DNA from 2 places in the Mycobacterium shinjukuense genome. Region 1 is predicted to be linked to the other one. Evidence: riboswitches for the same ligand, from Rfam matches in the RefSeq annotation. Region 1 holds a riboswitch; the other holds the start of a gene.

The links. A riboswitch is a leader RNA that binds a small molecule or an ion and turns the genes downstream of it on or off. The one in region 1 is predicted to bind thiamine pyrophosphate.
Region 2: it holds a riboswitch for thiamine pyrophosphate, as region 1 does, so the genes downstream of both, thiC (phosphomethylpyrimidine synthase ThiC) here and thiO (glycine oxidase ThiO) in region 1, are expected to answer to the same signal.

Annotation. Positions count from the first base shown of each region.
Region 1 is NZ_AP022575.1:3,307,425-3,323,037, reverse strand. Features, by position in the region: partial or broken gene G6N20_RS22280 (type I polyketide synthase) at 1-2,770, shown strand, start outside; gene G6N20_RS15080 (MBL fold metallo-hydrolase) at 2,772-3,512, opposite strand; gene fgd (glucose-6-phosphate dehydrogenase (coenzyme-F420)) at 3,651-4,661, shown strand; gene pta (phosphate acetyltransferase) at 4,663-6,738, shown strand; gene G6N20_RS15065 (acetate kinase) at 6,731-7,903, shown strand; gene G6N20_RS15060 (serine/threonine-protein kinase PknG) at 7,958-10,246, opposite strand; gene G6N20_RS15055 (glutamate ABC transporter substrate-binding protein) at 10,246-11,220, opposite strand; gene glnX (protein kinase G-activating protein GlnX) at 11,217-12,536, opposite strand; gene G6N20_RS15045 (NUDIX hydrolase) at 12,662-13,294, shown strand; gene thiE (thiamine phosphate synthase) at 13,266-13,937, opposite strand; TPP riboswitch at 13,967-14,076, shown strand; gene thiO (glycine oxidase ThiO) at 14,067-15,074, shown strand; gene thiS (sulfur carrier protein ThiS) at 15,071-15,268, shown strand; gene thiG (thiazole synthase) at 15,261-15,613, shown strand, end outside.
Region 2 is NZ_AP022575.1:2,796,619-2,812,231, forward strand. Features, by position in the region: gene G6N20_RS12700 (sigma-70 family RNA polymerase sigma factor) at 1-219, opposite strand, end outside; gene G6N20_RS12705 (aspartate aminotransferase family protein) at 262-1,590, shown strand; gene G6N20_RS12710 (PE family protein) at 1,871-3,538, shown strand; partial or broken gene G6N20_RS12715 (aspartate aminotransferase family protein) at 3,613-3,903, shown strand; gene G6N20_RS12720 (PE family protein) at 4,293-6,080, shown strand; TPP riboswitch at 6,197-6,306, shown strand; gene thiC (phosphomethylpyrimidine synthase ThiC) at 6,297-7,919, shown strand; gene thiD (bifunctional hydroxymethylpyrimidine kinase/phosphomethylpyrimidine kinase) at 7,916-8,740, shown strand; gene G6N20_RS12735 (alpha/beta hydrolase family protein) at 8,740-9,369, shown strand; gene G6N20_RS12740 (hypothetical protein) at 9,366-9,575, shown strand; gene G6N20_RS12745 (HNH endonuclease signature motif containing protein) at 9,572-11,020, opposite strand; gene G6N20_RS12750 (D-alanyl-D-alanine carboxypeptidase family protein) at 11,308-12,534, shown strand; gene G6N20_RS21300 (PH domain-containing protein) at 12,545-12,871, shown strand; gene G6N20_RS12760 (sugar porter family MFS transporter) at 12,841-14,247, shown strand; gene nagA (N-acetylglucosamine-6-phosphate deacetylase) at 14,244-15,395, shown strand; gene yhjD (inner membrane protein YhjD) at 15,392-15,613, opposite strand, start outside.

The sequences.
Region 1 (15,613 bases):
GACTAATGCGCATGTGATTGTTGAGCAGGTGGATCTGGTTGGGGGGGATGCGGTTTCGGGTGAAGAGGATGGTGGTGGTGTGGGTTTGGTGGGTGGGGGTGCTGATGGTGGTGTGGTGCCGTGGGTGATTTCGGGTAAGACGGCGTCGGCGTTGGCTGCTCAGGCGGGTCGGCTGGAGCGGTATGTGCGGGCTCGGCCGGAGCTGGATGCCGTTGATGTGGGGTATTCGTTGGTGACGACTCGGTCGGTGTTTGACCATCGGGCGGTGGTGGTGGGTGATGGCCGTGACGAGTTGCTGGCTGGGTTGGTTGGGGTGGCTGATGGGCGACCGGATGCCGCGGTGATCTGCGGCGGTGCCGTGCCGACCGGCAAGACGGTCGTGGTGTTTCCTGGTCAGGGTGCGCAGTGGTTGGGCATGGGTGGGCAACTGTATGCTCGGTACCCGGTCTTCGCCCAAGCCTTCGATGCCGTTGTGGATGAGTTGGATCGGCATCTGCGTTGTCGGTTACGGGAAGTTATGTGGGGTGACGACGAACATCTTTTGAACACAACTGAATTCGCTCAGCCATCGCTGTTTGCGGTGGAGGTTGCGTTGTTTCGGTTGCTGGAATTCTGGGGTGTGCGACCCGATTTCGTGATGGGCCATTCGGTGGGCGAGTTGACCGCTGCGCACGTCGCTGGATCGCTTTGTTTGCAGGACGCGGCGATGCTGGTGGCCGCGCGGGGACGTTTGATGCAGGCGTTGCCGGCCGGCGGCGCCATGGTTGCGGTGCAGGCCAGCGAAGACGAGGTACGGCCGATGCTGGGCCACGATGTCAGCATCGCGGCGGTCAACGGTCCGGCTTCGGTGGTGATTTCTGGTGCCCGGGACACGGTAAACGGGATCGCGGGTCGACTGCGTGAGCGGGGCCGCCGAATCCACGCGCTTGCGGTCTCTCATGCCTTCCACTCGCCGCTGATGGAGCCGATGATCGCCGAATTCCGCGCTGTTGCAGCCGAAGTGACCGCCGGCCGACCCAGCATCGGGGTCATTTCCAACGTCACCGGGCAGTTGGTGGCCGATGACTTCGCCTCAACCGATTACTGGGCTGGGCATATCCGGGCGGCGGTGCGGTTCGCCGACAGTGTTCGTTATGCCAACTGCGCCGGCGCCAATCGTTTCATCGAAGTCGGACCCAGTGGTGGCCTGACGTCGTTGATCGAGGAGACACTGGCCGACGCCCAGATCGCATTGGTGCCAACGCTGCGCAAAGACCGTCCCGAACCGGCCAGCGTCACCGCAGCGGCGGCCCATGCCTTCGTCTGGGGTGCGGGCCTGGATTGGGTTGCGGTATTTGCCGGACTCAACGCCAAGCGGGTGGAATTGCCGACCTATGCCTTTCAGCATCAAAAGTTCTGGCTAGCGCCCGCTCGACCGGTTAGCGACCTCGCCGCCGAGCAGACCCCTGCCGAGAATGAATCACCCTTGGCGGTAGAAGATCCCGGCTCAACCACCCACATGCGCACCGGTACCGCCGCCTTGGTCCATTCCGCATTTGCCGACCGGCTAGCCGGCTTGTCCGCCGACCAGCGGCTTGCCGTAACGATCCAAATGGTATGTGAGCACACCGCGGCGGTGCTGGGTCGAGGTGATGCCGCTGATGTGGATTCCGTTGAGGCGTTTACCGATGCGGGACTAAATTCACTAAGCGCAGTCGAATTACGCAACCGGCTCAAAGCCGTCACCGGTGCCACGCTACCGACCACGGCCGTGTTCGACCACCCCACCCCCACCGAGCTGGCCCGGCACCTCCTTTCACACCTAGACGGCACCGCCCGCCCCGCCCCCGCGGTAGCGGAGCAACCGGAGGGCGGGATCGATGCGCTCGCGGACCTATTTCTCCAGACTTGCGACTCGGGGTTCGACGAGGACGGCTGGAGGATTGTTGCGCTAGCGTCGAAAATGCGAGAGCGCATGACAATACCAGTTCGGAACAACGACCTGAAAGACGTCAGTTGCCTGGCGGATGGTTCATCGAACGTGATTGTGGTTTGCATCCCCACTCTGACCGTTCTATCCGATATACATGAATATAGAGACCTGGCGAATGCGTTGGCGGGTTCGCATTCGATCTATTCACTTCCGCTTCCCGGGTTCGATCCGGACGACGCGCTGCCGCGCGATGCCGATGTTGTTCTTGAAAGCCTGTCTCGGTCAATCCTTGATGGGCTAGGCAACAGCGAACACCTTGTGCTCGCTGGTTATTCTTCGGGTGGAGTGTTGGCCTACGCCCTGAGCTGCCACCTTGCTGAAAAATACCAGAGGAGGCCTCTTGGCGTTGCACTGATCGACACCTATCTGCCAAGTCAGCTCGCAGGCACGACCGTGGATCGCGGGTTCGGCATCAACGAAACTGGACGCTACCTTTCCCGGAAGGTGATCCAAGTCGCCAGGACATTAAACCAGGTAAATACAACCCGACTCACCGCCGCGGCCGCTTATGCCTCCATCTTTCGCGCATGGAAACCAAGTGCAGCAGCGGTTCCGGTTCTTAACATCGTGGCGAAAGACGGAATAGGTGATTTCCAAAGCGTTGGCGCGGAACGGGTCAATTCATGGCCAACGGTTGCCGACACGGTCTCACATACTCTTGTTGAGGTTGCGGGAGATCATTTCGAAATGATCACCACGTCGAGAGAGTCGACGGCTGCGGTAATTCGCGGTTGGATTTCCGGCTTAAACAGGCGTGTTCGTCAAACTGGAGCCGCTGCGGGCGATCCGGCTCAATGATTCAGCGCTCGGTTCGTGCGATTGCTTCTTCGGTGGCCTGGCGAATTGGTCCACACCACAGGTCGCCGTGGCCAGGGGCCAGGACCTCGGTTTCCAGCAGGGATAGCGCACCAAGACTGCGGATGCACTGTTGTTGGTGGTGGTTGAACACCCTCGGCAGCAGTTGCGGCCCTCGGTTCCGCAACATCGGATGGCCGGTGATCAGCGCGTCGCCGCTGGCCAGCACACCATCGACCAGATACGAGCTATGCCCACTAGTGTGTCCCGGGGTGAAAATGGCCAGCGGGCGACCGGGTAGCCCAGCGGCTACCTCGGTGGTCAGCGGCTGGGCGGTGGGGATGCCGCTGCGGGTCAGGCCGCCGCGGCGAAGCAGCTGAATGCCCCACGCCGCCGTGCGGGGCCGCCAACTGCGCAGCGCCACATCGAGGATCGACGCCTGCTCCAGGTATTCGCGTTTGGCGTGGCCCACCTCGTCCGCATGGCAATACACCGGCGTGCCGTGCTCGCGGGCGAACCAGATCGCCGAGCCCAGGTGGTCGATGTGCGCGTGGGTCAGCAGGATGGCCCGCACGTCGCCGGGTTCATGGCCCAGCGCGCGCAGCGAGGCCAGCACCTCCTGGCGGTCGCCGGGGTAGCCGGCGTCGATCAGCATGACGCCGGTGTGGTCGGTGACCAGCACCCAGTTGACCGCGTGCCCGCGGGCCAGATGCACCCTGTCGGTGACCCGAACCAGCTCAGCCATGCCCGCGAGTGTAGGAGCGATCGCGAGCGCGGCGAAGCCGGGCGCGGCGGGTCGCGACCGTGAGCGCCGGAGCGATCGCGAGCGCGGCGAAGCCGGGCGCGCGGGTCCGTGACCCTCGGATAGGAGTAGAAAAGACGGGTGGCTGAACTGAAGCTGGGTTACAAGGCATCTGCAGAACAATTCGCACCGCGCGAGCTCGTCGAACTGGCCGTCGCCGCCGAAGCCCACGGCATGGACAGCGCCACCGTCAGTGACCATTTCCAGCCGTGGCGGCACCGGGGCGGGCATGCCCCGTTTTCGCTGTCCTGGATGACCGCCGTCGGCGAACGGACCAAGCGGCTGCTGCTGGGCACCTCGGTGCTGACCCCGACTTTCCGGTACAACCCTGCCGTGATTGCCCAGGCCTTCGCCACCATGGGTTGCCTATATCCCAACCGCGTCTTCCTCGGAGTGGGCACCGGAGAGGCGCTCAACGAGATCGCCACCGGCTACCAGGGTGCCTGGCCGGAGTTCAAGGAACGGTTCGCCCGGCTGCGCGAATCGGTGCGGCTGATGCGGGAGCTGTGGCGCGGCGATCGGGTGGACTTCGACGGAGAGTACTACCGGCTCAAGGGTGCCTCGATCTACGACGTGCCCGAGGGCGGCGTGCCGGTCTACATCGCCGCGGGCGGGCCGGCGGTGGCCAAATACGCCGGACGCGCCGGCGACGGCTTCATCTGCACGTCCGGCAAGGGCGCGGAGCTGTACACCGAGAAGTTGCTGCCCGCGGTCCGCGACGGCGCCGCGGCCGCCGGCCGATCCGTCAACGACATCGACAAGATGATCGAGATCAAGATCTCCTACGACCCCGACCCCGAGCTGGCCCTGAACAACACCCGGTTCTGGGCGCCGCTGTCGCTGACCGCTGAGCAGAAGCACAGTATCGACGATCCGATCGAAATGGAGCGGGCCGCCGACGCGCTGCCGATCGAGCAGATCGCCAAGCGCTGGATTGTGGCCTGCGACCCCGACGAAGCCGTGGAAGCGGTGGGCCAGTATGTGACGTGGGGCCTCAACCACCTGGTGTTCCACGCACCCGGACATGACCAGCGCCGCTTCCTGGAGCTCTTCGAAAAGGATCTCGCGCCGCGGCTGCGGCGGCTGGGCTGACGTGCCCCCGTCCAGCATCTACATCACCGCGCCGGAGGCGGAGACCGGCAAGTCGACGATCGCGCTGGGGATCCTGCACCGGTTGACCGCGACGGTGGCCAAAGTCGGTGTGTTCCGGCCGATCACGCGGACATCTGGTGGCAACGACCGGGACTACATCCTGGAGCTGCTGCTGGAGCACGCCACCGCGGGGCTGCCCTACCGGCGCTGCGTTGGGGTGACCTATCAGCAGCTGCACGACGACGGCGACGCCGCGATCGCCAGCATCGTCGAGGCCTATCACGCGATGGCGCAGGGGTGTGACGCCGTGGTGATCGTCGGCAGCGACTACACCGACGTAACCAGCCCAGCGGAGCTTTCGGTCAACGCCCGGATCGCGGTCAACCTCGGCGCGCCGGTGCTGCTGACGGTGCGTGCCAAGGACCGCACCCCCGATCAGGTCGCCAGCGTCGTTGCGATTTGTTTGGCGGAGCTGTCCGCCCAGCGGGCGCACGTCGCGGCAGTAGTAGCCAATCGCTGCGCGCCCGCGCAGATGGCCGCCACGACCGAGGCGCTGCGGACATTCACCCCTCGCGGCTACGTGCTGCCCGAGGAACCGCTGCTGTGCGCGCCGACGGTGGCCGAGCTCACCGCGGCCGTGCACGGCACCGTGGTCAGCGGGGACGTCGCGCTGGCGGGGCGCGAGGTGATGGACGTGCTGGTCGCCGGGATGACCGCCGACCACGTGCTGGAGCGGCTGCGCGACGGCATGGCGGTGATCGCCCCGGGCGACCGTTCCGACGTGGTGCTCGCCGTCACCAGCGCCCATGCGGCGCAAGGGTTTCCGTCGCTGTCATGCCTGGTCCTCAATGGCGGGTTCGAGCTGCATCCGTCGATCGCCGCCCTGGTGTCGGGTCTGCGGTTGCGGCTGCCCATCATCACCACCGCGTTGGGGACCTTCGACACCGCCAGCGCGGCCGCCGCGGCCCGCGGCCGGGTGACGGCCGCCTCGCATCGCAAGATCGACACCGCGCTGGACCTGATGGAGCGCCACGTCGACATCGCCGACCTGTTGGCGCAGCTGGCGATCCCGATCCCCACCGTCACCACCCCGCAGATGTTCACCCATCGGCTGCAGCAGCGGGCGCGCTCGGATCGCCAACACATCGTCTTACCCGAAGGCGATGATGACCGCATCCTGGCATCCGCCGGGCGCCTGCTGCAGCGCGGCATCGCGGACCTGACGATCCTGGGCGACGAAGGCCAAGTCCGTTCGCGCGCGGCCGAACTCGGTGTCGACCTGGACGGCGCCACGGTCACCGACCCACGCACCAGCGAACTGCTGAACCGCTTCGCGGACCAGTATGCCCAGTTACGCAAGGCAAGGGGCGTCACCGTCGAACAGGCCCGCGAAATCATGCACGACGCCACGTATTTCGGCACCATGCTGGTCTACAATTCCCATGTCGACGGCATGGTGTCCGGTGCTGCTCACAGCACGGCACACACGGTGCGTCCGGCGCTGGAGATCATCAGGACCGTTGCGGGCGTTTCCACGGTGTCCAGCGTTTTCCTGATGTGCCTGCCGGATCGGGTGCTGGTATACGGCGACTGCGCGATCATCCCCAACCCGAAACCGGAACAGCTCGCCGATATCGCCATCTGTTCGGCGCGCACCGCCGCACAGTTCGGCATCGAACCCCGAGTGGCCATGCTGTCCTACTCCACCGGCGTTTCCGGGACCGGAGCCGACGTGGACAAGGTCAGGGCGGCAACCGAATTGGTGCGTTCGCGGGATCCGCAGCTGCCGGTGGAGGGCCCCATCCAATACGACGCCGCGGTCGAGCCCTCGGTGGCGGTCGCCAAGCTGGGTGATTCGCCGGTAGCCGGCCGGGCCACGGTGCTGATCTTCCCCGACCTCAACACCGGCAACAACACCTACAAGGCGGTGCAACGCTCCGCCGGGGCGATTGCGATCGGCCCGGTGTTACAAGGCTTGCGCAAGCCGGTGAATGACCTGTCCCGGGGTGCGCTGGTGGAAGACATCGTCAACACCGTTGCCATCACCGCCATTCAGGCGCAGGGCAGCCATGAATAACGCCGTGCTGGTGATCAACTCCGGCTCGTCGTCGCTGAAGTTCCAGCTCGTCGACGCCGACTCCGGCGTCGCGCGGGCCGCCGGAAATGTCGAGCGGATCGGGGAGCCGTGGTCGGCGGTGGCCGACCACGAGCAGGCGCTGCGGCGCGCCTTCGACATGCTGGCCACCGACGGGATCGACCTGCAGGCCTGCGGGCTGGTCGCGGTCGGGCATCGGGTGGTCCACGGCGGCATGGAATTTCATCAGCCGACACCGCTGGACGACACGGTGATCGGCAAGCTCGAGCGGCTGTCCGCGCTGGCCCCGCTGCACAATCCGCCCGCGGTGCTGGGCATCAGGGTGGCGCGCAGACTGCTACCCGACGTCGCGCACATCGCGGTGTTCGACACCGCCTTCTTCCACGACCTGCCGCCGGCGGCGGCCACCTACGCCATCGACCGGGAGCTGGCCCAGACCTGGCGGATCCGCCGGTACGGCTTTCACGGCTGCTCGCACCGCTACGTCAGCGAGCGGGCCGCCGCGTTCCTGGGCCGGCCGCGCGATGGCCTGAATCAGATTGTGCTGCATCTGGGTAACGGCGCGTCGGCGTCGGCGATCGCCGCCGGCCGGCCGGTCGACACGTCGATGGGCCTGACCCCGCTGGAGGGTTTGGTGATGGGGACCCGCAGCGGCGACCTGGACCCGGGCGTCATCGGCTACCTGTGGCGCACCGCCAAGATGGGCGTGGACGATATCGAGGCGATGCTCAATCAACGGTCCGGGGTGTTGGGCCTGGCCGGCGAGCGTGACTTCCGGCGGCTTCGCGCGATGATCGAATCAGGCGACCCAGCAGCGCAATTGGCCTACGACGTGTTCATTCACCGGTTGCGCAGGTACCTCGGCGGCTACCTGGCCGTGTTGGGCCACACCGACGTGGTGAGCTTCACCGCGGGGATCGGCGAACACGACCCGGCGGTGCGCCGGGACGCGTTGACCGGGATGGCCGAACTGGGAATCCGGTTCGACGAGGACCGGAACCTCGCCGCGTCCGACGGCGAGTCCGACGGCGTGCGCCGGATTTCCACGGACGACTCACCGATCACCGTGCTGGTGGTGCCGACCAACGAGGAACTGGTCATCGCCCGCGACTGCGTGAGTGTGCTGGGTGGGTATCGTCGAGCGTGAACCACACGACGGCCCGCCGGCGTGTCGCGTCGTGCGATTCACACCCGGCGCCAGCTAGAACGTGCTGGTGGGCCGCACCTTGTTGGCCATGTCCACCAACGTGTAGCGGTGCCGCTGGGTGGGCGCCACCCGGGCCAAACTACGCAGCGACGCCTCCACACCGAGCCGCAGCCCGTGATCGGTGAACGGGAAACCGAGGATGTGGTTGGTGCTGGCCTTGTTATCTTTCAGCCAGTCCATCGCGCCGCCGAGCACCAGCGCGCGGATCTGTAGCACACGCGGTTCGGTGGGCGGCAGCGCCTCCACTCGGCGGGCGGCGTCACGGATCTGCTCCTCGGTGATTTCGCTGGTCGACCGGCCGGACAGCAAGGTCACCGCACTGGTCAGTCGTGCGGTGGTGAAATGCCTGGAGGTCGGCGGCACTTCGTCGAGCGTCCGCACCGCCCCGACCCGATCGCCTTGGGCGGACTGGCTTCTGGCCAGCCCGAAGGCCGCCGAGATCACGCCATCGTTGGTGCGCCACACCGTCTGGTAGAACTTGTGCTCGTCGGTGGCGCCGGCCAGCTCGGCGGTGGCGGCCAGCGCCAGCTTGGGCGCCAGCTCGCCGGGGAAGGTGTCCAACACCTCGGTGAAATCCTTGGTGGCCGAGTCGAAGTCACCGGTCAGCAGCTCGGCCACGGCGCGGTACCAGACCAAACGCCAGCGCCATCCCACCCGCTCGGCGAGATCGTCGAGCTTGCGGGTGGCCTTGGCGACATCACCCAGATCCAGCAGCGCGCGCACCTCCATCAGCGGCAGCTCGATGGACTCCGACAGGTCGACACCGTCGGCGTCGAGCGCGCCGTGGCGGGCCGCGCGCAGCGAGTCCAGCGTCTGCACCGGCTGCGAGAGCACGGTGGCCTGCAGCACCGGGGCGGCCACGTCGGTCGGATCGACCAGCGGCACCGACAACGCGGTCACGATCTCCTTGGCGGTCAGCTTCTCCGAGTGCACCTTGCCGTCCAAGTACACGTCGGTGTGTGCCACCAGCAGATCCACCCCGAACGTCGAGCGGCTGGGGCTGAAAATCGTGGACAGCCCGGGCCGCGGCACCCCGGTATCCTGGGCGACCACTTCCCGCAACACCCCCAGCAGCTGTCCGGACATCTCTTCGGCGCTGGTGAACCGTCGACGGGGATCGGGGTCGGTCGCCCGGCGTAGCAACCGGCCGTAGGAGTCGTAGGTGGTCAGCACCGGGTCGTCGTCGGGCAGCCCGTCCACGTAGCGACCGTCGCGGGTAGGCAGGTTCAGGGTGAGGGCCGCCAGCGTGCGGCCCACGGTGTAGATGTCGGTGGCCACCGTCGGGCCGGTTCGCACGATCTCCGGCGCCTGGAAGCCGGGGGTGCCGTAGAGGTAGCCGAACGAGTTGATCCGCGACACCGCACCCAGGTCGATCAGCTTGAGCTGCTCCTCGGTGAGCATGATGTTCTCCGGCTTCAGGTCGTTGTAGACCAGGCCCATCGAGTGCAGGTAGCCCAGCGCGGGCAGGATTTCCAGCAGGTAGGCGATCGCCTCCGCGACCGGCAGTTTTTCGGCTTTCCCGTTTTTGCGGCCCCGTTTGAGCGATTTCCCGCCGACGTACTCCATCACGATGTAGCCGACCGGATCCCCGTGCCGGTCGGTGTGCTCGACAAAGTTGAAGATCTGCACGATCGCCGGGTGCACCACCTCGGCCAGAAATTGCCGTTCGGCCATCGCGATCGCCTGCGCCTCGGCGTCACCGGAGTGCACCAGGCCCTTGAGCACCACCGGGCGGTCGTTGACGTTGTGGTCCAGGGCGAGGTAGACCCAGCCCAGCCCGCCGTGCGCGATGCAGCCCTTGACCTCGTACTGGCCGGCGATGACGTCACCGGGACTCAGCTGCGGCAGGAACGAGTAGGGACTGCCGCAGTAGGGGCACCAGCCCTCCGAGGTCGCCGCCGCTTCCGACCCGGACCGGCCGACCGGTCGTCCACAGTTCCAGCAGAACCGCTTGGACTCCGGAACCACCGGGTCGGTCATCAGGGCTTGCAGCGGATCGATGTCCGGCACCCGCGGGATCTCCACCAAACCGCCAGCCAGCCGTCGGACCGGCTGCAGCACTCGGGTAGCGGTCGTCAGCGCCTCTGGCGGCTCGCCACCCTTGGTGCCTATGGAGACAAACGGGAACTCGTCGTCCTCGAAATCGGGGCGGAAGACCGCCTGGGTGGCCTCGGCCCGGTTGGTCGCCGCCGTCGTCGTCTGCGCCTCCGCCGGCTGGGTGCCGGGGCCGTCCTCGGGGCCCGAGCATTCGGCCTGCGACGCTTTCGGCGTGGGCTTGCCCATCAGTCCACGTACCTCGGCTGGGGCGGGAGGGGCGCCGGGCCCAGAACCGTCAACCACTTGCGGTACAACGCGTTCCAGGTGCCGTCGCCGCGGATGCGTTCCAGTGTGCCGTTGACGAACCTCACCAGCCCGGTGTTGTCCAGGTTGATCCCGATGCCGTACGGCTGGGTGGCCATGTTCGGCCCCACGATGTGTACGTAGGGGTCCTCCTCCACCAGCCCGGCCAGGATGGAGTCGTCGGTGCTGATGGCGTCGATCTGACGCTGCTGCAGCGCGACCAGGCAGTCGGCCCAGTTCACCACCGACACGACTATCGGCGGCGGCGCGATCTCGCGGACCCGACGCAGCGACGTGGTGCCCCGCGCCACGCAGACTCGCTTGCCGGACAGGTCGGACACGTTGGCGATCGCCGAGTCACGCGGAGCGAGGATGCGCTGGTTGGCGTCCAGATACACGGTGGAGAAGTTCACCAGCTTGCGGCGCTCGCAGGTGATGGTCATGGTCTTGACCACGATGTCAACCTGTGACAGCTGCAGCGCGGTGATGCGTTCGGCGGCCGACAAGATCCGGTACTCGACGTGCGACGGGTCGCCGAAGATGTCGCGCGCCACCTCGCCGGCGATGTCGACGTCGAAGCCGGTGATCTCCCCAGTGATCGGGTCGCGGAAGCTGAACAGGTTGCTGCCGATGTCGAGCCCGACGATGAGCCGGCCGCGGTCGCGGATGTATGCCACCGCGGCATCGGCTTCGGCCCTGTCGGCGAACGGGCGCAGGCTGGCCGTCGGGTTGCAGTCCTGGCTGGTCGGGTCCGGCGGCAGCGGGGGCTGCACCGGCATTTCCTCCATACCGACCGGGGTGGGCCTCGGCAGCGTCGGCGTCACTTCCGTTTTCAGCGGCTCGGGGTGCCCGCACCCGGCGAGCGCGATCGCCGTCACCAGGACGGCGGACCAGCGTCGCACTCGGCGCCGCATCATCGATACTCTTTCAGCCGCGGCCACAGGCCGAGGGCGACCGCGATGGCCGCACCCAGGCTGAGCACCACGCCGCCCACCTGGGCGCCGGCCAGTCCGCGGTGCGCGTTGAGGATGTCGTTGCGCAGCCGGTTACGGCTCTGCTCCATCACCTTGGTCAGCGCCGCGTCGAGCTGGTCGAACGCTGGGGTGGCGTCGTCGGCGCCCTTACCCAGCGCAACCTGGGTGGCGGCGCGATAGTTGCCCACCGACATGTACGAGTTGATCCGGTCGTTGGCGTGCTGCCAGCGGACCAGCAGCTGGCCGGCGCCCTGCAGGTCGGGTTTGTCAACGGCGTCGTGGCGGGACATGTACGCGTCGAGTTGTTGGTGCATGGTTGCGATGCGTTGATGGAAGGACTGCTTGCGGACCTCCTCGTCGCCGCGGCGGATCAGCGACAGCGTCTCGTCGGCCCGTGCCTGCTGAGCGGTGATCGCCAGGTTGGTGATGGTCTTGAGCGACTCGGCCGCGGTGTCTTTGGCGCTGCGACTTGCGGTCGTCGAAATGGTCAACGCGATCCCGACCCACACCACCATCACGGTGATGGCCAGCGCGCCCACGACCAGACCGGGGTTGATGCGTCGTCGGGTCCGTTGGGCGAGCCAGCGGTGCGCGAACGCGCCGAAGACGACGGTGGTGGCGACGACGAGGATCACCGGAGCCGGGATCTGGGTGGAGGCCGTGGTCTCGGTGTCCACCCGGGCGGAGGTGGCCTGGTAGAGCCGCTGCGCGTCGGGCAGGATCGTCGACTGCATCAGCCCGGAGGCCTCCGACAGGTATGACGACCCCACCGGGTTACCCGCCCGGTTGTTGGTCCGCGCGATCTCCACCAACCCGGTGTAGACCGCCAATTCGGCGTTGATCCGGCCCAGCAACGGCACCAACGATTCGTCGGTCAGCCCGCTGGACGCCCGGGTGACGGCCACCGCGGCAGCGGTGATGGCCTGCTCGTAGCGCAGCCGCACGGCGCTCGGTTCGGTCGGGGCGATGAATGCGGTAGCCGCCGCGGCGTCGGCCACCGACAGCGCGGTGTAGAGCTGTCCGGCCGCGAACGACAGCGGCTCGGTGTCCCTGAGCACGGTGGTCAACACCTGTTGACGGTGGGTGATGGTGGTCGAGGTGGCGAACGCGCTGGCAACGCCCAGGGAGGCCAGCACGATGCCGATGGTCAGGATGCGGCCGGGCGTCGTCGAGATGAACCACCAGCGGGGATGGGCCGGTTCGCCGGGTAAACCCGATCCCAGCGGCTCGGTCGACGGATGCGCCAGCTCAACCGTCACGTTTGCGCCGTCCTCATCTTTCGGCCAACTTGCCAACCTCTATAAGCGAATTCTAAGAGCATGTCCCGATCGATGGGGGGAGGCTTGGCAGATAACCTTGGGCTGGGCCTGCATATCCTGAATTCGTGCGGGGCGACGGCGACGGATGGGTGGTCTCCGAGGGCGGCGTGCACTATTGGGGCAAATACGGTGCCGCCGGACTGCTGCTTCGGGCCCCGCGGCAGGACGGCACGCCCGCGGTGTTACTGCAGCACCGGGCGGCCTGGAGCCATCAGGGCGGCACCTGGGGTTTGCCCGGGGGCGCCCGCGACAGCCACGAGACCCCAGAGCAGACGGCGGTGCGCGAAGCGTGCGAGGAGGCCGGTCTGGCCGCCGAGCGTTTTACGGTGCGCGCCTCGGTGGTCACCGCCGAGGTTTCCGGGCGCGGCGGTCGGCAGTGGACCTATACCACGGTGGTCGCCGACGCCGGTGAGTTGCTGGACACCGTGCCCAACCGGGAAAGCACCGAGCTGCGCTGGGTCGCCGAGGTCGAGGTCGCCGAGTTGCCGCTGCATCCGGGGTTCGCCGCCAGCTGGCGACGGCTGCGCACGGCGCCGGCGACGGTGCCGCTGAGCCACGCCGACGAACGGCGTCGGGGCCTGCCGCGGACCGTGGAGATCGAGGCGGGAGTGTTCGTCTGGTGCATGCCGGGCGACGCGGATCAGCGGCCGTCGCGGTTGAGCCACCGGATCAGCACGCTGCTGCAAGCGCCGTCCTGAGCCGCTGGGCGGCCGCCCGCGGGTCGCCGGCCGCCGTGATCGCGCGCACCACCACGATTCGGCGGGCGCCGGCCTGCAGCACCTGCGGCAGCCGCTGCGCGTCGATACCGCCGATGGCAAACCACGGTTTGTCGCCGGCGAGGCCGGCGGCCGTGGCGACCAAGTCCAGCCCCGGCGCCGGGCGGCCCGGCTTGGTCGGGGTGGGCCAACAGGGTCCGACGCAGAAGTAGTCGCAGTCACCCGTCACGGCCGCCGCCACCTGGGCGCGGTCGTGGGTGGACTGGCCGATCAGCACGCCCGGCCCGACGATCTCGCGTGCCACCCGCCACGGCAGGTCACGCTGACCCAGGTGCAGCACGTCGGCGCCGGCCGCGCGGGCGATGTCGGCGCGGTCGTTGACCGCGAACAGCGCGCCGTGCCGGCGCGTCGCGTCGGCGAGGATCTCGCAGGCGGCCAGCTCGTCGCGGGCCTCCAGCGGGCCGAAGCGCTGCTCACCGGGCGAGCCCTTGTCCCGCAGTTGGATGATGTCGACCCCGCCGGCCAGGGCGGCGTCGGCGAACTCGGCCAGATCACCGCGTTCCCGGCGGGCGTCGGTGCACAGATACAGCCTGGCCGCTGCCAGCCGGGAAACAGAACCGTGCACACCGCGACGTTAGCGCGCTAGCGTGGACGCTGAAGACACACGGGAGTCCCGGGAACGGGGGCTGAGAGTGGGCGCGCCTGCCCTTACCGTTGAACCTGATCCGGATCATGCCGGCGAAGGGAGCAAGGGATGCCCAACACGCTGGCCGTCATCGGCGGCGGCGTCATCGGGTTGTCGGTGGCCCGCCGGGCGGCGCAAGCCGGCTGGTCGGTGCGGGTGCACCGCAGCGGCGAGCGGGGCGCGTCCTGGGTTGCCGCCGGCATGCTGACCCCGCACAGCGAGGGCTGGCCCGGTGAGGAACGGCTGTTGCGGCTGGGCGTGGAATCCCTGCGGCTGTGGCGCGAGGGCGGCTTTACCGACGGGCTGGGTCCGCGGGTGATCACCGCGCGCGAGTCGCTGGTGGTGGCCGTCGACCGGGCCGATGTCGCGGACCTGCGTACCGTCGCGGACTGGTTGTCCGCGCAGGGCCACCCGGTGATCTGGGAGTCGGCCGCTCGAGACGTCGAACCCCTGCTGGCACAAGGTATCCGGCACGGCTTCCGGGCGCCGACCGAACTGGCGGTGGACAACCGCGCCGTGTTGGACGCGCTCAGCCGGGAGTGCGAACGGCTTGGGGTCCGATGGGCGGCGCCGGTGACCGACCTGTCCGACGCGCACGGCGACGCGGTGGTGATCGCCAACGGCGTTGACGCCCCCGCCCTGTGGCCCGGCCTGCCGGTGCGCCCGGTGAAGGGCGAGGTGCTGCGGCTGCGCTGGCGCAAAGGGTGTCTGCCGTTGCCGCAGCGGGTAATTCGTGCCCGGGTGCACGGGCGACAGGTTTATCTGGTGCCCCGACCCGACGGTGTGGTAGTGGGTGCCACCCAGTACGAACACGGCCGCGACATCGCCCCGGTCGTCTCCGGGGTGCGCGACCTGCTCGACGACGCGTGCGCGGTGCTGCCTGCGTTGGGCGAGTACGAGCTGGCTGAGTGCGCCGCCGGGCTGCGCCCGATGACGCCCGACAACCTGCCCATCGTGCGGCGTCTGGACGCTCGGACCCTGGTGGCCGCCGGGCACGGCCGATCGGGTTTCCTGTTGGCGCCGTGGACCGCCGAACAGATTGTGTCCGAACTTGTTCCGGTCGGAGCGCACCGATGATCGTGGTGGTCAACGAGCAACGGGTCCAGGTCGACGAACAGACCACCGTGGCCGGGCTGCTGGCGTCGCTGGGTTTCCCGGACCGGGGCATTGCGGTGGCACTGGACGACTCGGTGCTGCCACGATCTGGCTGGGCGACAAGGCTTTCCGAAGGTGCCCGACTCGAGGTGGTGACGGCGGTGCAGGGTGGTTGAGTCGAAGCTGACCATCGCCGACCGCAGCTTCAGCTCGCGGCTGATCATGGGCACCGGCGGAGCGAGCAACCTGAGGGTGCTGGAGGAGGCGTTGATCGCTTCGGGTACCGAGCTGACCACGGTGGCGATTCGCCGGGTCGACGCCGACGGCGGAACCGGACTACTGGATCTGCTCAACCGGCTGGGCATCACACCGCTGCCCAATACCGCCGGTTGCCGCAGCGCGGCCGAGGCAGTGCTGACCGCGCAACTGGCTCGGGAGGCGCTGAACACCGACTGGGTCAAGCTGGAGGTGATCGCCGACGAACGCACGCTGCTACCCGATGCGGTCGAATTGGTCAGGGC
Region 2 (15,613 bases), 510 kb from region 1:
GGTCTCCCGGCGGTGGGCCGCCGACCGCAACCGGTCCAGACCGATCCGGCTCACCACGGTGGTCAGCCAGGCCCGCGGGTCGTCGATCACGGTGCCCTGTGAGTCCCAGCGCAGCCAGGCCTCTTGCACGATGTCCTCGGCGTCGGCCACGGTCCCGGTCAGCCGGTAGGCGACCGACATGAGATGCGGTCGCAGCTCCTCGAATTCGGAAACCCGCATCGAGGTCATTACCCGAGGGTAGCGCTACGCTGGGCGGGCAGGATGACAAGAAACTTGTGGCTGCATTTCGCTCGGCACGGCGGGGGCATCACACCGCCGATCATCACCCGCGGCCAGGGCGTCACCATTTTCGACGACCGCGGCAAGAGCTACCTGGACGCCTTGTCGGGGCTGTTCGTGGTGCAGGTCGGTCACGGCCGTGCCGAGCTCGCCGAGGCCGCCGCTCGGCAGGCTGGCACGCTGGCGTACTTCCCGCTATGGGGGTATGCCACCCCGCCGGCGATCGAGCTCGCCGAGCGCCTGGCCAGCTACGCGCCCGGGGACCTGAACCGGGTGTTTTTCACCAGCGGCGGCACCGAGGCCGTCGAAACCGCCTGGAAGGTGGCCAAGCAGTACTTCAAGCTCACCGGCAAACCCGGTAAACACAAGGTCATTTCGCGCTCGATCGCCTACCACGGCACCACCCTGGGCGCGTTGGCGATCACCGGTCTGCCGGGGTATAAGGCCCCGTTTGAGCCGGTGGCGCCGGGCGGCTTCCGGGTGCCCAACACGAACTTCTATCGCGCCCCGTTTCACACCGACGTCACCGAATTTGGGCGGTGGGCCGCCGACCGGATCGCCGAGGCGATCGAGTTCGAGGGGCCCGACACCGTCGCCGCGGTGTTTGTGGAGCCGGTGCAGAACGCGGGCGGTCCCATCCCGCCGCCGCCGGGCTATTTCGCGCGGGTGCGCGAGATCTGCGACTTCTACGACGTGCTGCTGGTGTCCGACGAGGTGATCTGCGCGTTCGGCCGGATCGGGTCGATGTTCGCCTGCAATGACATCGGGGACGTCGGCTACCTGCCCGACATGATCACCTGCGCCAAGGGCCTGACGTCGGGCTACTGTCCGCTGGGCGCGATGATCGCCAGCGACCGGTTGTTCGAGCCGTTCAACGACGGCAAAACCATGTTCCCGCACGGCTACACCTTCGGCGGTCATCCGGTGTCGGCGGCCGTGGCACTGGCCAACCTCGACATCTTCGAGCGCGAGGGCCTCAACGACCACGTCAAGCGGAATTCCCCCGCGCTGCGGGCCACCCTGGAGAAGTTGTACGACCTGCCCATCGTCGGCGATGTCCGCGGCGAGGGTTACTTCTTCGGCATCGAACTGGTCAAGGACCGGGCGACCAAGCAAACCTTCACCGACGCGGAACGCGCGGCGCTGCTGGGCCGGCTGTCCGCGGCGCTGTTGGACGCCGGGCTGTACTGCCGCACCGACGACCGCGGCGATTCCGTCATCCAGCTGGCTCCGCCGCTGATCAGCGGTCAAGACGAGTTCGACACCATCGAGTCCATCCTGCGCGGCGTGCTCGGCGAGGTCAGCATGTAGGGGCAACCGCAGGCATCCCTAACCCGCCGAACACCACACCGCGACGCTGACCAGCACAGACCCAGCCCCCACAACCGGCAGACCGTCACCACGCCGACCCCAACCGGTTAACTGCCACGGAAGGGTCTTACACCACCACGTAGGCCTTGCCCCGGTCGCGCTGTCACCATAATGTGACTGGCACAACGGGTTCCGGGTATGCGTCGGCGTGCGTCGCCGTCGGGTGTGCAGGCCGCGATCGCCGAGTCCAACGCCGGGTTGAGTTGGTCGGAGGTGTGCGATGTCGTTTGTGATGGTGGCACCGCAGTGGGTGGCGGCGACGGCCTCGGATGTGACCCGGATCGGGTCGGCGGTCAGCGCGGCCAATGCGGCCGCGGCGGCTCCGACCACCGGGCTGCTGGCCGCCGGCGCCGATGAGGTGTCGGCGGCGATCGCGGCGCTGTTCGGCGCGCACGGGCGGGCCTATCAGGCGGTGAGCGGCCAGGTGTCGGCTTTTCATGCGCAGTTTGTGTCTGCGTTGACCGCGGCGGCGGACTCGTATGCCGCCGCCGAGGCGGTCAACGCCTCGGCGGCCCAAAGCCTGGAGCAGGACCTGCTGGCGCTGATCAATGCGCCCACCCAGACGCTGTTGGGGCGTCCGCTGATCGGTGATGGCGCCGATGCGACCACCCCCGGCGGCAACGGTGGGGAGGGCGGCCTCTTGTACGGCAACGGCGGCAACGGCGCACTCGGTGACCCGGGGCAGGCCGGTGGTAACGGGGGTGCGGCCGGGCTGATCGGCCATGGCGGGGCCGGCGGGGCCGGCGGGGCGGGGGCGCCCGGTGGCGCCGGCGGGGCCGGGGGCTGGTTGTTCGGCAACGGCGGACCCGGCGGGCCCGGCGGCGCTGGCGTGGCCAGCGGCGGCATTGGTGTCGCGGGTGGTCCCGGTGGGTTGGGCGGGGCCGGCGGCGGCGCCGGGCTGTGGGGCACCGGCGGCGCCGGCGGTGCCGGCGGTGTCGGCGGGGAGGGCGGTATCGGCGGTACGGGTGGTCTCGGCGGCCATGGCGGGGCCGGCGGGGCAGGCGGCTGGTTGTTCGGCAACGGCGGGCCTGGCGGGGCCGGCGCCGGCGGCGGGATCGGCGGGGGCGGCGGGGCCGGCGGGGCCGGCGGGTCCGGCGGGGCCGGGGGTGACGCCAGGCTGATCGGGACCGGCGGGGCCGGCGGGGCCGGCGGGGCCGGAGGAGGTGCCGGCGGAGACGCCGGGGCCGGCGGTCATGGTGGCAGCGGCGGGCTGCTGTATGGCAACGGCGGGGACGGCGGAACCGGCGGAACGGGCGGGCCCGCCGCGTCCGCTGGGGACGGTGGCGCCGGCGGTCGCGGCGGCAAAGCCTGGCTGATCGGCCACGGCGGCGCCGGCGGCGCCGGCGGCGTAGGTGGGGACGGTGGTGTTGGCGGAAACGGCGGAATCGGCGGGGACGGCGGTGAGGCCGGGCTGGTGTACGGTGACGGCGGCGCTGGCGGCGCCGGCGGCAATGGTGGTTTATCTGTCATTTTGGGCGCCGCTAGCGGCGACGGCGGGGCCGGCGGCCGTGGCGGCAATGCCATCGGGCTGATTGGCAGCGGCGGGGCCGGCGGGCCCGGCGGGGTCGGCGGCAAGGGCGAGGACAGTGGCGTCGGCGGCGACGGCGGGGACGGCGGCAATGGCGGTCACGGCGGGGTGCTGTTCGGTCATGGCGGGACCGGCGGCAAGGGCGGCGGCGGCGGAGTAGGCACACTAGGAGCCGGCGGCAAGGGCGGTGCCGGCGGTCATGGCGGTAACGCCATTGGGCTGGTCGGCGACGGCGGAGATGGCGGGGATGGCGGCGCCGGCGCGTCTGGGACCCCCACTGGTGCCGGCGGGCCAGGCGGCAGCGGCGGCAGCGGGGGGCAGCTGTTCGGCATCCCGGGCACGCCCGGAACGCCCGGCTGATAACAGCCCGCGCCGTGCACACCACCCACGTCCTGCGCTAGCGTCCAGTGCAACTCCGCCGCGCTGCTGGCCACCTGGAGAAGTTGCACGACCTGCCCATCGTCGGCGATGTCCGCGGCGAGGGCCACTCCTTCGGCATCGAGCCGGTCAAGGACCGGGCGACTACGCACAGCTTCACCGGCTCCGAGCGCCAGGCACGGCTGGGCCGGCTGTCCGCGGCGCTGTTGGACGCCGGGCTGTACTGCCGCACCGACGACCGCGGCGATTCCGTCATCCAGCTGGCTCCACCGCTGATCAGCGGTCAAGACGAGTTCGACACCATCGAGTCCATCCTGCGCGGCGTGCTCGGCGAGGTCAGCATGTAGGGGCAACCGCAGGCACGGCTGCGCTGGATTCCCTTGGTCTGGTGGGGGTCTTGATCAGCGCCCCGGTGGTCAGCCAACTGCTCGGCTGCACCCCGCTCGGACCGCAGCGAAACCTTCGCCGTGAACCTGCCGGTGGTGGGGCAGGTGGGGGTAGGGCGGTCTGGCCGCACCCCCGACGTGGGCAGATAGCACGTTTCGTCGGGGGATATAGGTGCACTTTGCATGATTTTGCTGCCGGTTTGGCGATTGTGTCGTCGACGCGGTCGCGATATCACCAAAATGTCACTGGTACAGCGGGTTTCGGGTATGGGTTGGCGTGCGTCGTCGTTGAGCGTGCAGGCCGGCGATCGCCGGAGTCCACCGCCGGGTTGGTTGGTCGGAGGTGTGTGATGTCATTTGTGACTGTCGCGCCGCAGTGGGTGGCGGCGACGGCCTCGGATGTGGCGCGGATCGGGTCGGCGCTCAGTGCGGCCAACGCGGCCGCGGCGGCCGAGACCACCGGGGTGCTGGCCGCGGGCGCCGATGAGGTGTCGGCGGCGATCGCGGCGCTGTTCGGCGCGCACGGACAGGCCTATCAGGCGCTCAGCGCCCAGATGTCGGCTTTTCATGCGCAGTTCGGACGAGCGTTGACCGCGGCGGCGGACTCGTATTCGGCCGCCGAGGCGGTCAACGCCTCGGCGGCCCAAAGCCTGGAGCAGGACCTGCTGGCGCTGATCAACGCGCCCACCCTGGCGCTGTTGGGGCGTCCGCTGATCGGTGACGGCGCCGATGCGACCACCCCCGGCGGCAACGGTGGGGCGGGCGGCCTCTTGTACGGCAACGGCGGCAACGGCGCGGCCGGTGCGGCCGGGCAGGCCGGTGGTAACGGGGGTGCGGCCGGGCTGATCGGCCATGGCGGGGCCGGCGGGGCCGGCGGGGCGGGGGCGCCCGGGGGTGCTGGCGGGGCCGGGGGGTGGCTGTTTGGCAACGGCGGGCCCGGCGGGACCGGCGGGGCCGGCGTCGCCTTCGGCGGTCCTGCTGGCGCGGGTGGGGTCGGCGGGCTGGGCGGGGCCGGCGGCGGCGCGGGGCTCTGGGGCACCGGCGGCGCCGGCGGCCGGCGGAAAGGCGGCACCGGCGCGCTCGGCCAGTCCGGCGGGGCCGGCGGTCACGGTGGGGCCGGCGGGGCCGGCGGTTGGTTGTTCGGCAACGGCGGGGACGGCGGGGCCGGCGGGACCGGCGGGGACAGCGGCGGCGGGACCGGCGTGGCTGGTGGTGCCGGTGGCGCCGGTGGGGCCGGAGGTGAGGCCAGACTGATCGGGGCCGGCGGAGCCGGCGGGGCCGGCGGAACGGGTGTGCCCGGGGATTCCGGTGGGGCCGGCGGGACCGGCGGGACCGGTGCGACCGGTGGGCTGCTGTACGGCAACGGCGGAGCCGGCGGGCACGGCGGGGCCGGCGGCAACGCCGGCGCCTTCCCCGGTGGGGATGGCGGGGCCGGCGGTGGCGGTGGCAAAGCCTGGCTGTTCGGCACCGGTGGGGCCGGCGGGGCCGGCGGCGCGGCTGCAGTCGGTTTCAAAGGCGGACTGGGCGGGATCGGTGGTGCCGGCGGTGACGCCGGGCTGTTGTACGGCGACGGCGGCGCTGGCGGCGCCGGTGGTATTGGCGGTCTTGCTCTTGGTGGGCCCGGTGGGAACGGCGGCGGCGGCGGACGCGGCGGCATTGGTGGGCTCATCGGCAACGGCGGGGCCGGCGGAAACGGCGGAAACGGCGGAACCCCCGTCGCTCCGGCTGGGTCTGGTGGATCCGGTGGCGCCGGCGGTGACGGCGGCGCCGCCAGGCTGATCGGCAGCGGCGGGGCTGGCGGGGCTGGCGGGACCGGTGCCAAGGGCGGGTCCGGCGGAGCCGGTGGCAACGGCGGCAACGGCGGCAACGGCGGTCAGGGTGGGGCGCTGTTCGGAAACGGTGGAGCCGGCGGCGCCGCCAACGCCGGCGGACCCGGCACCGGAACCGCCGGCGGCGGTAAGGGCGGTGCCGGCGGTCATGGCGGCAACGCCGTCGGGTTGATCGGCAACGGGGGCAACGGCGGCGACGGCGGCAAGGGCGGGGCCGGCACCCCCGTGGGCACCGGTGGGGGCGGCGGCAGCGGCGGCGGCCGCGGGCTGCTGTCCGGTGCCCCCGGCGCGCCCGGAACGCCGGGCTGACACCGCTTGCCCGGCCGTGCGCGCCGCGCCCGCGCTGCGCTAGCGTGGGTGGTGCCCGGCGACGATGCGAATCGCGGCGCGATTCGAGCAGGAGCCGGGCAATCGAATACCGTCCAACCAATTCACGCGGGAGCGCGCGCCGAGCGTGCTGAGAGGACGGCTGGGGCCGTCGACCGTCTGAACCTGACCGGGTAATGCCGGCGTAGGGAGATGACCATGACCGTGACCGTTCAACCGTCGGTGACCACCGGCCCGATCGCCGGCAGCGCCAAGATCTACCGCGAGCTCGACGGATTCCCCGGCCTGCGGGTGCCGTTTCGGCGGGTGCGGCTGTCCACCGGGGATCACTTCGACCTGTATGACACCTCCGGGCCCTACACCGAGGCGGGCGCGGTGATCGACCTGACCGCCGGGCTGCCACCCCGGCCCGGGGTGGTCCGCGATCGGGGCACCCAGCTGCAGCGGGCCCGCGCCGGGGAGATCACCGCCGAGATGGCGTTCATCGCCGCCCGCGAGGGCCTGCCCGCCGAGCTGGTGCGCGACGAGGTGGCCCGCGGGCGCGCGGTGATCCCGGCCAACCACCACCATCCCGAGAGCGAGCCGATGATCATCGGCAAGGCGTTTGCGGTCAAGGTCAACGCCAACATCGGCAACTCGGCGGTGACGTCCTCGATCGCCGAGGAGGTCGACAAGATGGTGTGGGCCACCCGCTGGGGGGCCGACACCGTGATGGACCTGTCCACCGGCCGCGACATCCACCAGACCCGGGAATGGATCCTGCGCAACTCGCCGGTGCCGGTGGGCACGGTGCCGATCTATCAGGCGCTGGAGAAGGTCAAGGGGGATCCGGCCAAGCTGTCCTGGGAGATTTACCGCGACACCGTGATCGAGCAGTGCGAGCAGGGCGTGGACTACATGACGGTGCACGCCGGGGTGCTGCTGCGGTATGTGCCGCTGACCGCCAAACGGGTCACCGGCATCGTGTCCCGCGGGGGGTCGATCATGGCCGCGTGGTGTTTGGCCCATCATCGGGAGTCGTTTCTGTACACCCACTTTGAGGAGCTGGCCGACATCTTCGCCCGCTACGACGTCACCTTCTCCCTCGGTGATGGGCTGCGGCCGGGGTCGATCGCCGATGCCAACGACGCCGCGCAGTTCGCCGAGCTGCGCACCCTGGGCGAGCTGACCAGGATCGCCAAAGCCCGCGGCGCCCAGGTGATGATCGAGGGCCCCGGGCACATCCCGATGCACAAGATCGTCGAAAACGTGCGCCTGGAAGAGCAGCTGTGCCAAGAGGCCCCGTTTTACACGCTGGGCCCGCTGGCCACCGACATCGCCCCGGCCTATGACCACATCACCTCGGCGATCGGGGCGGCCATCATCGCCGCGGCCGGCACCGCGATGCTGTGCTATGTCACCCCCAAGGAGCACCTCGGGCTGCCCGACCGCAAGGACGTCAAGGACGGGGTGATCGCCTACAAGATCGCCGCGCACTCCGCGGATTTGGCCAAGGGTCATCCCCGCGCGCAGCAGCGCGACGACGCGCTGTCCACGGCGCGGTTCGAGTTCCGCTGGAACGACCAGTTCGCGCTGGCGTTGGACCCCGACACCGCGCGGGAATTCCACGACGAAACCCTGCCCGCCGAGCCGGCCAAGACCGCGCACTTCTGCTCGATGTGCGGGCCCAAGTTCTGCTCCATGCGCATCACCCAGGATGTCCGCGACTACGCCGCCGCGCATGGACTCGACAGCCAGGAAGCGATCGAAGCGGCCATGGCCGAAAAGTCCCGCGAGTTCGCCGAGCACGGCAGCCGGGTGTATCTGCCGATCACCCCGTGACGTTGCTGCCGCTACCGCCGCCGGGTACCACCCCGTTGCGGGTGCTGACCATCGCCGGATCGGACTCCGGGGGTGGCGCCGGCATCCAGGCCGACCTGCGCACCATGGCGCTGCTGGGGGTGCATGCCTGCGTGGCGGTCACCGCGGTGACCGTGCAGAACACGGTGGGCGTCAAGGGTATTCAGGCGATGCCCGACGATGTGGTGGCCGGCCAGATCGAGGCGGTGGTCACCGACATCGGCATCCAGGCCGCCAAGACCGGGATGCTCGCCTCGGCCAGCATCGTCGCCACCGTGGCCGCCACCTGGCGCCGACTCGACCTGAGCGTGCCGCTGGTCGTCGACCCGGTGTGCGCATCCATGCACGGAGATGCGCTGCTGCCGGCCGCCGCCCTGGAAACCCTGCGCACCCACCTGTTTCCGTTGGCCACCCTGGTCACACCCAACCTCGACGAGGTGGCCCAACTGGTCGGCATCGACGTGGTGAACGCCGACTCGCAGCGCGCGGCGGCCACCGCCCTGCACGCGCTGGGCCCGCGGTGGGTGCTGGTCAAGGGTGGACACCTGCGCTCCTCGGACACCAGCCGCGACCTGCTCTATGACGGTGCCGACTGCTACGAGTTCGACGCGCCGCGGCTGCCCACCGGCAACGACCACGGCGGCGGGGACACGCTGGCCTCGGCGGTGGCCTGCGCGCTGGCGCACGGGTTCAGCGTGCCCGACGCGGTCGGCTTCGGGAAACGGTGGGTGACCCAATGCCTGCGCGCCGGCTATCCGTTGGGCCACGGCCACGGCCCCGTCTCCCCGTTGTTCCGGCTGTGATGAACCTCGATGAGATCGCGGGCATCGCCCACCGGCCAGCCGGGGCTCCCCAAGGGGTGGTGGTGCTCACCCACGGCGCCGGTGGCAGCCGGGAATCCCCCCTGTTGCACCAGGTTTGCCACGAGTGGGCGCGGCACGGCTGGCTGGCCGTGCGATACAACCTGCCCTACCGCCGGCGCCGGCCCACCGGACCACCGTCCGGCTCGGGGGATACCGACCGTGCCGGCATCGTCGAGGCGATCCGACTGTGCCGCGGCCTTGCCGACGGCCCGCTGATCGCCGGCGGCCACTCCTACGGCGGCCGCCAAACCTCCATGGTGGTGGGCGCCGGCCAGGCCGCGGTGAACGTGCTGACCCTGTTCTGCTATCCGGTCCATCCGCCCGGTAAGCCGCAGCGGCCCCGCACCGAGCACCTACCCGACATCACGGTGCCCACGGTGTTCACCCACGCCACCTCCGATCCCTTCGGCACAATCGCCGAGCTACGCGCCGCCGCGGCGCTGATTCCCGCGCCCACCCAGATCGTCGAAATCACCGGCGCCCGACACGACTTGGACTCGAAGACCCTCGACGTCGCCGGCCTGGCGGTCGCGGCGGCGTTGCAGCTGATTCGCAGCCAAACAGCGTGACCCGCATCAGCTTTCGCACACACGCCTGGGCGTACGCCGAATCCTGCGGGCTCACCATCCGCCCCAGATCGACCACCAACGCCATCGCGGCGTGCACCAAAAACCGCGCCTGGGCGATCCCGGCCGTTGCCGTGGGATGGCTGCTAGTCACCGGTTTTTTGGTGGTCTGGGTGCACAACGGTCACAGCCAGGACCGGGTTGCCTAAAACGGTGGTGGCTCCTCGGGGGGTGCGGGCCCGGGTGGCGGCGGTTGTGGTGCGGGTTTGCCCGCTGCGCGCGCCGCAAGGGCTTGGCGGTTGAGTCGGCGTTGGGCGGCGATGTAGGCGGCGCGGTTGTCGGCGCGACTACGGCGACGCGTGGGCATCGCGGTGGCCCGGTCGGTGCACCGGTCGGTCGGTGCCGGGCTCGGCGCGGGCAGGTGTCCGGTGGGCACGCACAAGCTGGGAAACAGCAGCGCGCTGCCCGGGGTGGTCACATAGGTGTGTCCGGACGGCGAGGTCCAGATCACCGTGCCGTCGGGCAGCTGCTGGTCACCCCAGCCCCAGAACGTCTTGAGCAAATGATGAAGACGGCACAGGCATTTCAGGTTGCAGGCGTGGGTGGCCCCGCCGTCGCCGTAAGGAATGGTGTGATCGAGGTCGCAGTGCAGCGCCGGGCGATCGCACCCGGGGAACCGGCAGCTCAGATCCCGGCAGCGGACGAAGTCGGCCAACGCTTTCGAGGGGGTGTAGCCAGGCTCGGCCGGTGCCTCGCCCGGATGCGTCAGCGGCTGCAGCCGCGCCGTGGCGGCCAGCTCGGCGATCAGCTCGGCGGGGATGAGCGCATTGCCGCCCAGCAGCGCACCCGGGTTCGCGGCGGTGCCGTCGAGGCTGGCCCGCTCCGCGACCACGTGGATCACCACCGGCCACGGCGCCGCCGCCGTGGCGGGGCAGTCCGGGCGCCCGCATCGGCAACCCAACCGGTCGGCCCCGGCGGCCAATGCCCCCAGCGCGTCGGCGCGGCGCTGGTTGGCGGTGCGCGGGTCCTCGGCACACACCGTGGCCGCCAACGCCGCCAACCGGGCATCCACCACCTGCGCGTCGGTGCTGACCAGCCTGCCGAACACCTCCGCTAAACCGTCGCCGGTGTCCCAGATCGACAATTCCCGATCCGCGCGCCGCTCCCGGCGCCGGCGCACCGCATCGCGATCGGCCCGCTCCACCACCCGGTCGACGTAGGCGGCCAGCCGGGCGCGGGTCAGCGACGGCCACCGGCGCACCTTGACCGCCAGTTCGGCGTCGACGCCGGCCAGGATGTCCTCGTCGGTGATCAACTCGGTGCGATACACGATCGTCTGAAACATCGAAAAGCTGATGTCGCCGGCCAGCAGCGCCGCGCCCACCCGGGGCAGCCGCATCCGCAGCGCGCGCGCATAGTGCAGATGGCTGGCCGCCAACCCGTGACTGATCCGCAACGCCGCGGCCACCTCCGCGGTCACCGCGTCCCAGGTGTCGGTCACCCAGGTCTCGCGTTCCCCGCGCTGGCGCAGCCGCAGCACATCCAGCTGCCCGATCGCGATCAGCCGCTGCCCGGCCGCCCGGTTCTCCGCCCGCCACGCCGCGCACATCCGCTCCACCAGCGCGGCAGCGGAGCCGTCCGAACTATCGAACATGTGTTCGAGTATAGCGCAGCACTCCGACACCCGCCAGCCCTGACGATCGGCAGCCCGCACTACCAACCCCGCCGTCACCGGCCGGCAGCTCGGCGATGTCCGCGGCGAGAGATACGTCGACAGCATCGACACCATCGAGTCCACCCTGCGCAGCGTGCTCGGAAGTCGGCAGCCAGGCCAGCCGGGAGCCCACCGGGGCCCACCTCGACAAATTCATAACTTCCGTCACACCAGTAACAGCGCGCCGACCTGCAATCGCCCGGCCGATCACCTAGTCTGCACACACGATGCCCCTCTTACGGTCCGCCCTCCGCGCCGCATCATGCCTGGCCGCAGCGGCTCTCATGGTCGCTGTGCCGCCCGCCGACGCCGAGCCCAACGCGGAGGCCAATGCCGCCCCCGGAAACTGCCCGTACAAGGTGTCCACGCCGCCCGCGGTGGACTCCTCGGAGGTGCCCACCGCCGGGGAACCCCCGCTGCCGCTGGCGGTCCCCGCCACCCCGGTCGGCGGCACCGCGCTGGGCGGTTGCGGCATCATCACGGCACCCAACACCCCACCGGTGCCGGGCGACGTCTCCGCCGAGGCCTGGCTGGTGGCCGACCTGGACAGCGGCGCCGTCATCGCCGCCCGCGATCCGCACGGCCGGCACCGCCCGGCCAGCGTCATCAAGGTGCTGGTCGCGATGGCCGCCATCAACACGCTCAATCTCAACAAGTCGGTCGCCGGAACCGGGGACGACGCGGCCGTCGAGGGCACCAAGGTCGGCGTGGACGCCGACGGCAGCTACACCGTCAACCAGCTGCTGCACGGCCTGATGATGCATTCCGGCAACGATGCCGCCCACGCGCTGGCCGTCCAGCTGGGCGGCATGCAGGCCGCGCTGGAGAAGATCAACCTGCTGGCCGCCAAGCTGGGCGGGCGGGATACCCGGGTGGCGACACCGTCGGGGCTGGACGGGCCCGGCATGAGCACCTCGGCCTACGACATCGCCCTGTTCTACCGATACGCCTGGCAGAACCCCACCTTCGCCGACATCGTCGCGACCCGCACCTTCGACTTTCCCGGCCACGGCGACCATCCCGGTTACCAGCTGGAGAACGACAACCAGCTGCTCTACCGGTACCCGGGCGCGCTCGGCGGCAAGACCGGCTACACCGACGATGCCGGCCAGACCTTCGTGGGGGCGGCCAACCGCAACGGCCGGCGGCTGATGGCCGTGCTGCTGCACGGCACCCGCCAGCCCATCGCCCCATGGGAACAGGCCGCGCATCTGCTGGACTACGGGTTCAGCACGCCCCAGGGCACCCAGGTCGGCGCTCTGGTCGAACCCGACCCCTCGCTGATGTCCGCCGGGCGGGACGCTCCCCGGCAGGCCGACGACGCCCGGGCGGCCGGGCTGATGTCGTCCGCCGACGCGCTGCCGGTGCGGGTGGGGGTGGCCGTGATCGGCACCATCATCGTGTTCGGATTGATCATGGTGGCACGCTCGATGAACGGCCGGCCGCAACACTAGACTCGGCGAAATGACTGCGCTGTATGAAGACGCCGGCCTAACACTGGATGAGCACGGAATCACCATCCGGCGCTACTACTTTCCGCTGGGCGGGCACAAGCGGATCGCCTACACCGACATCCGTGGCGTCAAGACCGAGCCGATGAGCTGGCTTTCCGGCAAGGGCCGGTTCTGGGGGGCGTCCGACCCGCGCTACTGGTTCCCGCTCGACGTGCGCCGAGGCAGCAAGAACACGCTGCTGATTCTCGACGTCGGCGCCCGGGTGCGGCCGTGCATCACCCCCGAGGATCCCGACCGCGTCCTCGAATTGCTGCGATCGCGGACACAGGTCAACTGACCGGATCGTCGCCGCGGGGACTTCTGGTCGGGCTCACCGCGGCCAGCGTCGGCGTCCTCTACGGCTATGACCTGTCCACCATCGCGGGCGCGCTGCTGTTCCTCAGCGAGGAATTCGGACTCACCACCCGGCAGCAGGAACTGCTGACCACGACGGCGGTGATCGGCCAGATCGCCGGGGCGCTCACCGGCGGGGTCCTGGCCAACGCGATCGGGCGGAAAAGGTCGATGGTGCTCATCCTGGCCTGCTACGTGGCGTTCGCGGTGCTGGCGGCGGCGGCCGTGGCGGTGCCGATGTTGGTGGTGGCGCGGCTGTTGATGGGGGTGACGATCGGGGTGTCGGTGGTGGTGGTCCCGGTGTATGTGGCCGAGTCGGCGCCGGCCGCGGTGCGCGGGTCGTTGCTGACCGCCTACCAGGTGGCGACGATCAGCGGCATCATCGTCGGCTACCTGGTCGGCTATCTGCTGGCCGGGTCGCAGGGCTGGCGCGCGATGCTGGGACTGGCCGCCGTGCCCGCCACACTGCTGCTGCCGTTGGTGCTGCGCATGCCCGATACCGCCCGCTGGTACCTGTTCAAGGGCCGGGCCGACGACGCGCGCCGCGCGCTGCTGCGGGTCCAGCCGGAGGCCACCGTGGACACCGAGCTGGCCGACATCGCCGGCGCGCTGGGCGAAGGCAGCGGCGGTGTCGGGGAGATGCTGCGCCGGCCGTATCTGCGGGCCACCCTGTTCGTCGTCGCGCTGGGCTTCCTCGTCCAGATCACCGGGATCAACGCGATCATCTATTACATCCCACGGATCTTTGCGGCCATGGGCTTCGAGGGCTATTTCGCGCTGCTGGCGCTGCCGGCACTGGTGCAGGTCGCCGGCTTGGCGGCGGTGTGTGTCTCGCTGCTGCTGGTCGACCGGCTGGGCCGGCGCCCGATCCTGCTGTCGGGCATCGCGATGATGATCGCCGCCGATGCGGTACTGGTCGCGGTATTCGCCATCGAGTCCGACAGCCGCGCCGCGCTGGTCTCCGGATTCGGCGGTGTGCTGCTGTTCATCATCGGGTTCAGCTTCGGGTTCGGCGCTTTGGTCTGGGTGTACGCCGGCGAGAGCTTCCCGTCGCGGCTGCGGTCGATGGGTTCGAGCGTGATGCTCACCTCGACCCTGACGGCCAACGCGTTGGTCGCCGCCTTCTCGCTGAGCATGTTGCATTTGCTGGGCGGCGCAGGCGTTTTCGCGGTGTTCGGGGTGCTGGCCGTGGTTGCTTTCGCCGTGGTGTACCGGTATGCGCCGGAGACCAAGGGCCGCAAGCTCGAGGAGATCCGCCTGTTCTGGGAGAACGGCGGACGCTGGCCGGATGAGCGGTCCGCGGTCGTGGAGACACCGTGACCCTGCTGTCCGCCGGTGCGGTCGCCATTGACGGACGGCTTTGCCGGCCCGGCTGGGTGCGGACGGCCGGCCGACGGATTCTGGCCTGCGGGGCCGGCGCACCGCCGGCGGTGGCCGACGCCGACTTCCCCGATTCGATCGTGGTGCCCGGCTTTGTCGACATGCACGTGCATGGTGGCGCCGGCGCGTCCTTCTGCGACGCCGACGCGGCCCGCGTCGCCGCGGCGGCGCGGTTTCACCAGCGGCACGGCACCACCACCATGCTGGCCAGCCTGGTCACCGCCGCGCCCGAGCCGCTGCTTTGCGCGGTGCGCGCCCTGACCGAGGCCACCCGGTTGGGCACCGTCGCGGGCATCCATCTGGAGGGACCGTGGCTGAGCCGGGCGCGGTGCGGGGCACACGATCCCGAATGGACCCGGGCCCCGGACCCCGCGGAGATCGACGCGCTGCTCGCCGCCGCCGACGGCACCATCCGGATGGTCACGCTCGCCCCCGAGCTGCCCGGCAGCACCAAAGCGATCCGGCGGCTGCGGGACGCGGGAGTGGTTGTCGCCGTGGGACATACCGACGCCACCTACCAGCAGACCACCCGGGCGCTCGCGCTGGGCGCCTCGGTGGGCACCCACCTGTGCAACGCGATGGCGCCGCTGCACCATCGCGAACCCGGACCCGTGCTGGCGTTGCTGGCCGACCCGCGGGTGACCGTGGAAATCATCGCCGACGGTGTGCACGTCCACCCCGACGTGGTGCGGGCGGTGATTGGCGCCGCTGGGCCGCACCGGGTGGCGCTGGTCACCGACGCGATCGCCGCGGCCGGCCACGGCGACGGCGGCTACCGCCTCGGACCGGTGGAGATCGAGGTCCGGGGCGGGGTGGCGCGGGTGGCCGGCACGTCGACCATCGCCGGTGGCACCGCCACCATGGACCGGCTGTTTCGCGCCGTGGCCGGCGCTGGGGGCTCGCGGACCGATGACGCGCTGCTCGCGGCCGTCCAGATGACCTCGGCGACGCCGGCGCGCGCGCTTGGGCTCGACGGGGTCGGTGCGCTTCGGTCCGGCTACGACGCCAATCTTGTTGTGCTCGACCAGGATCTGCGGGTGAGCGCGGTGATGGCCAACGGTGACTGGCGGGTGCGGGCGGGCGGCTAGCCCCGCAGTCGGCGTCCGCGGGCCAACCGCGGATCTTGCTGCGATGCGGTGGCCGCCCAGGCGGTGGCGAACAAGACCAGATAGCCGGTGACGTTGCCGAACACCATCAATCCCAGCACCGGCCCGAACGCGGCGCCCGCCGGGCTGCGCAGCACCAGTTGCAGGTAGATCGACGCCACCTGCTTGAACAACTCGAATCCGACGGCTGCCATCAACCC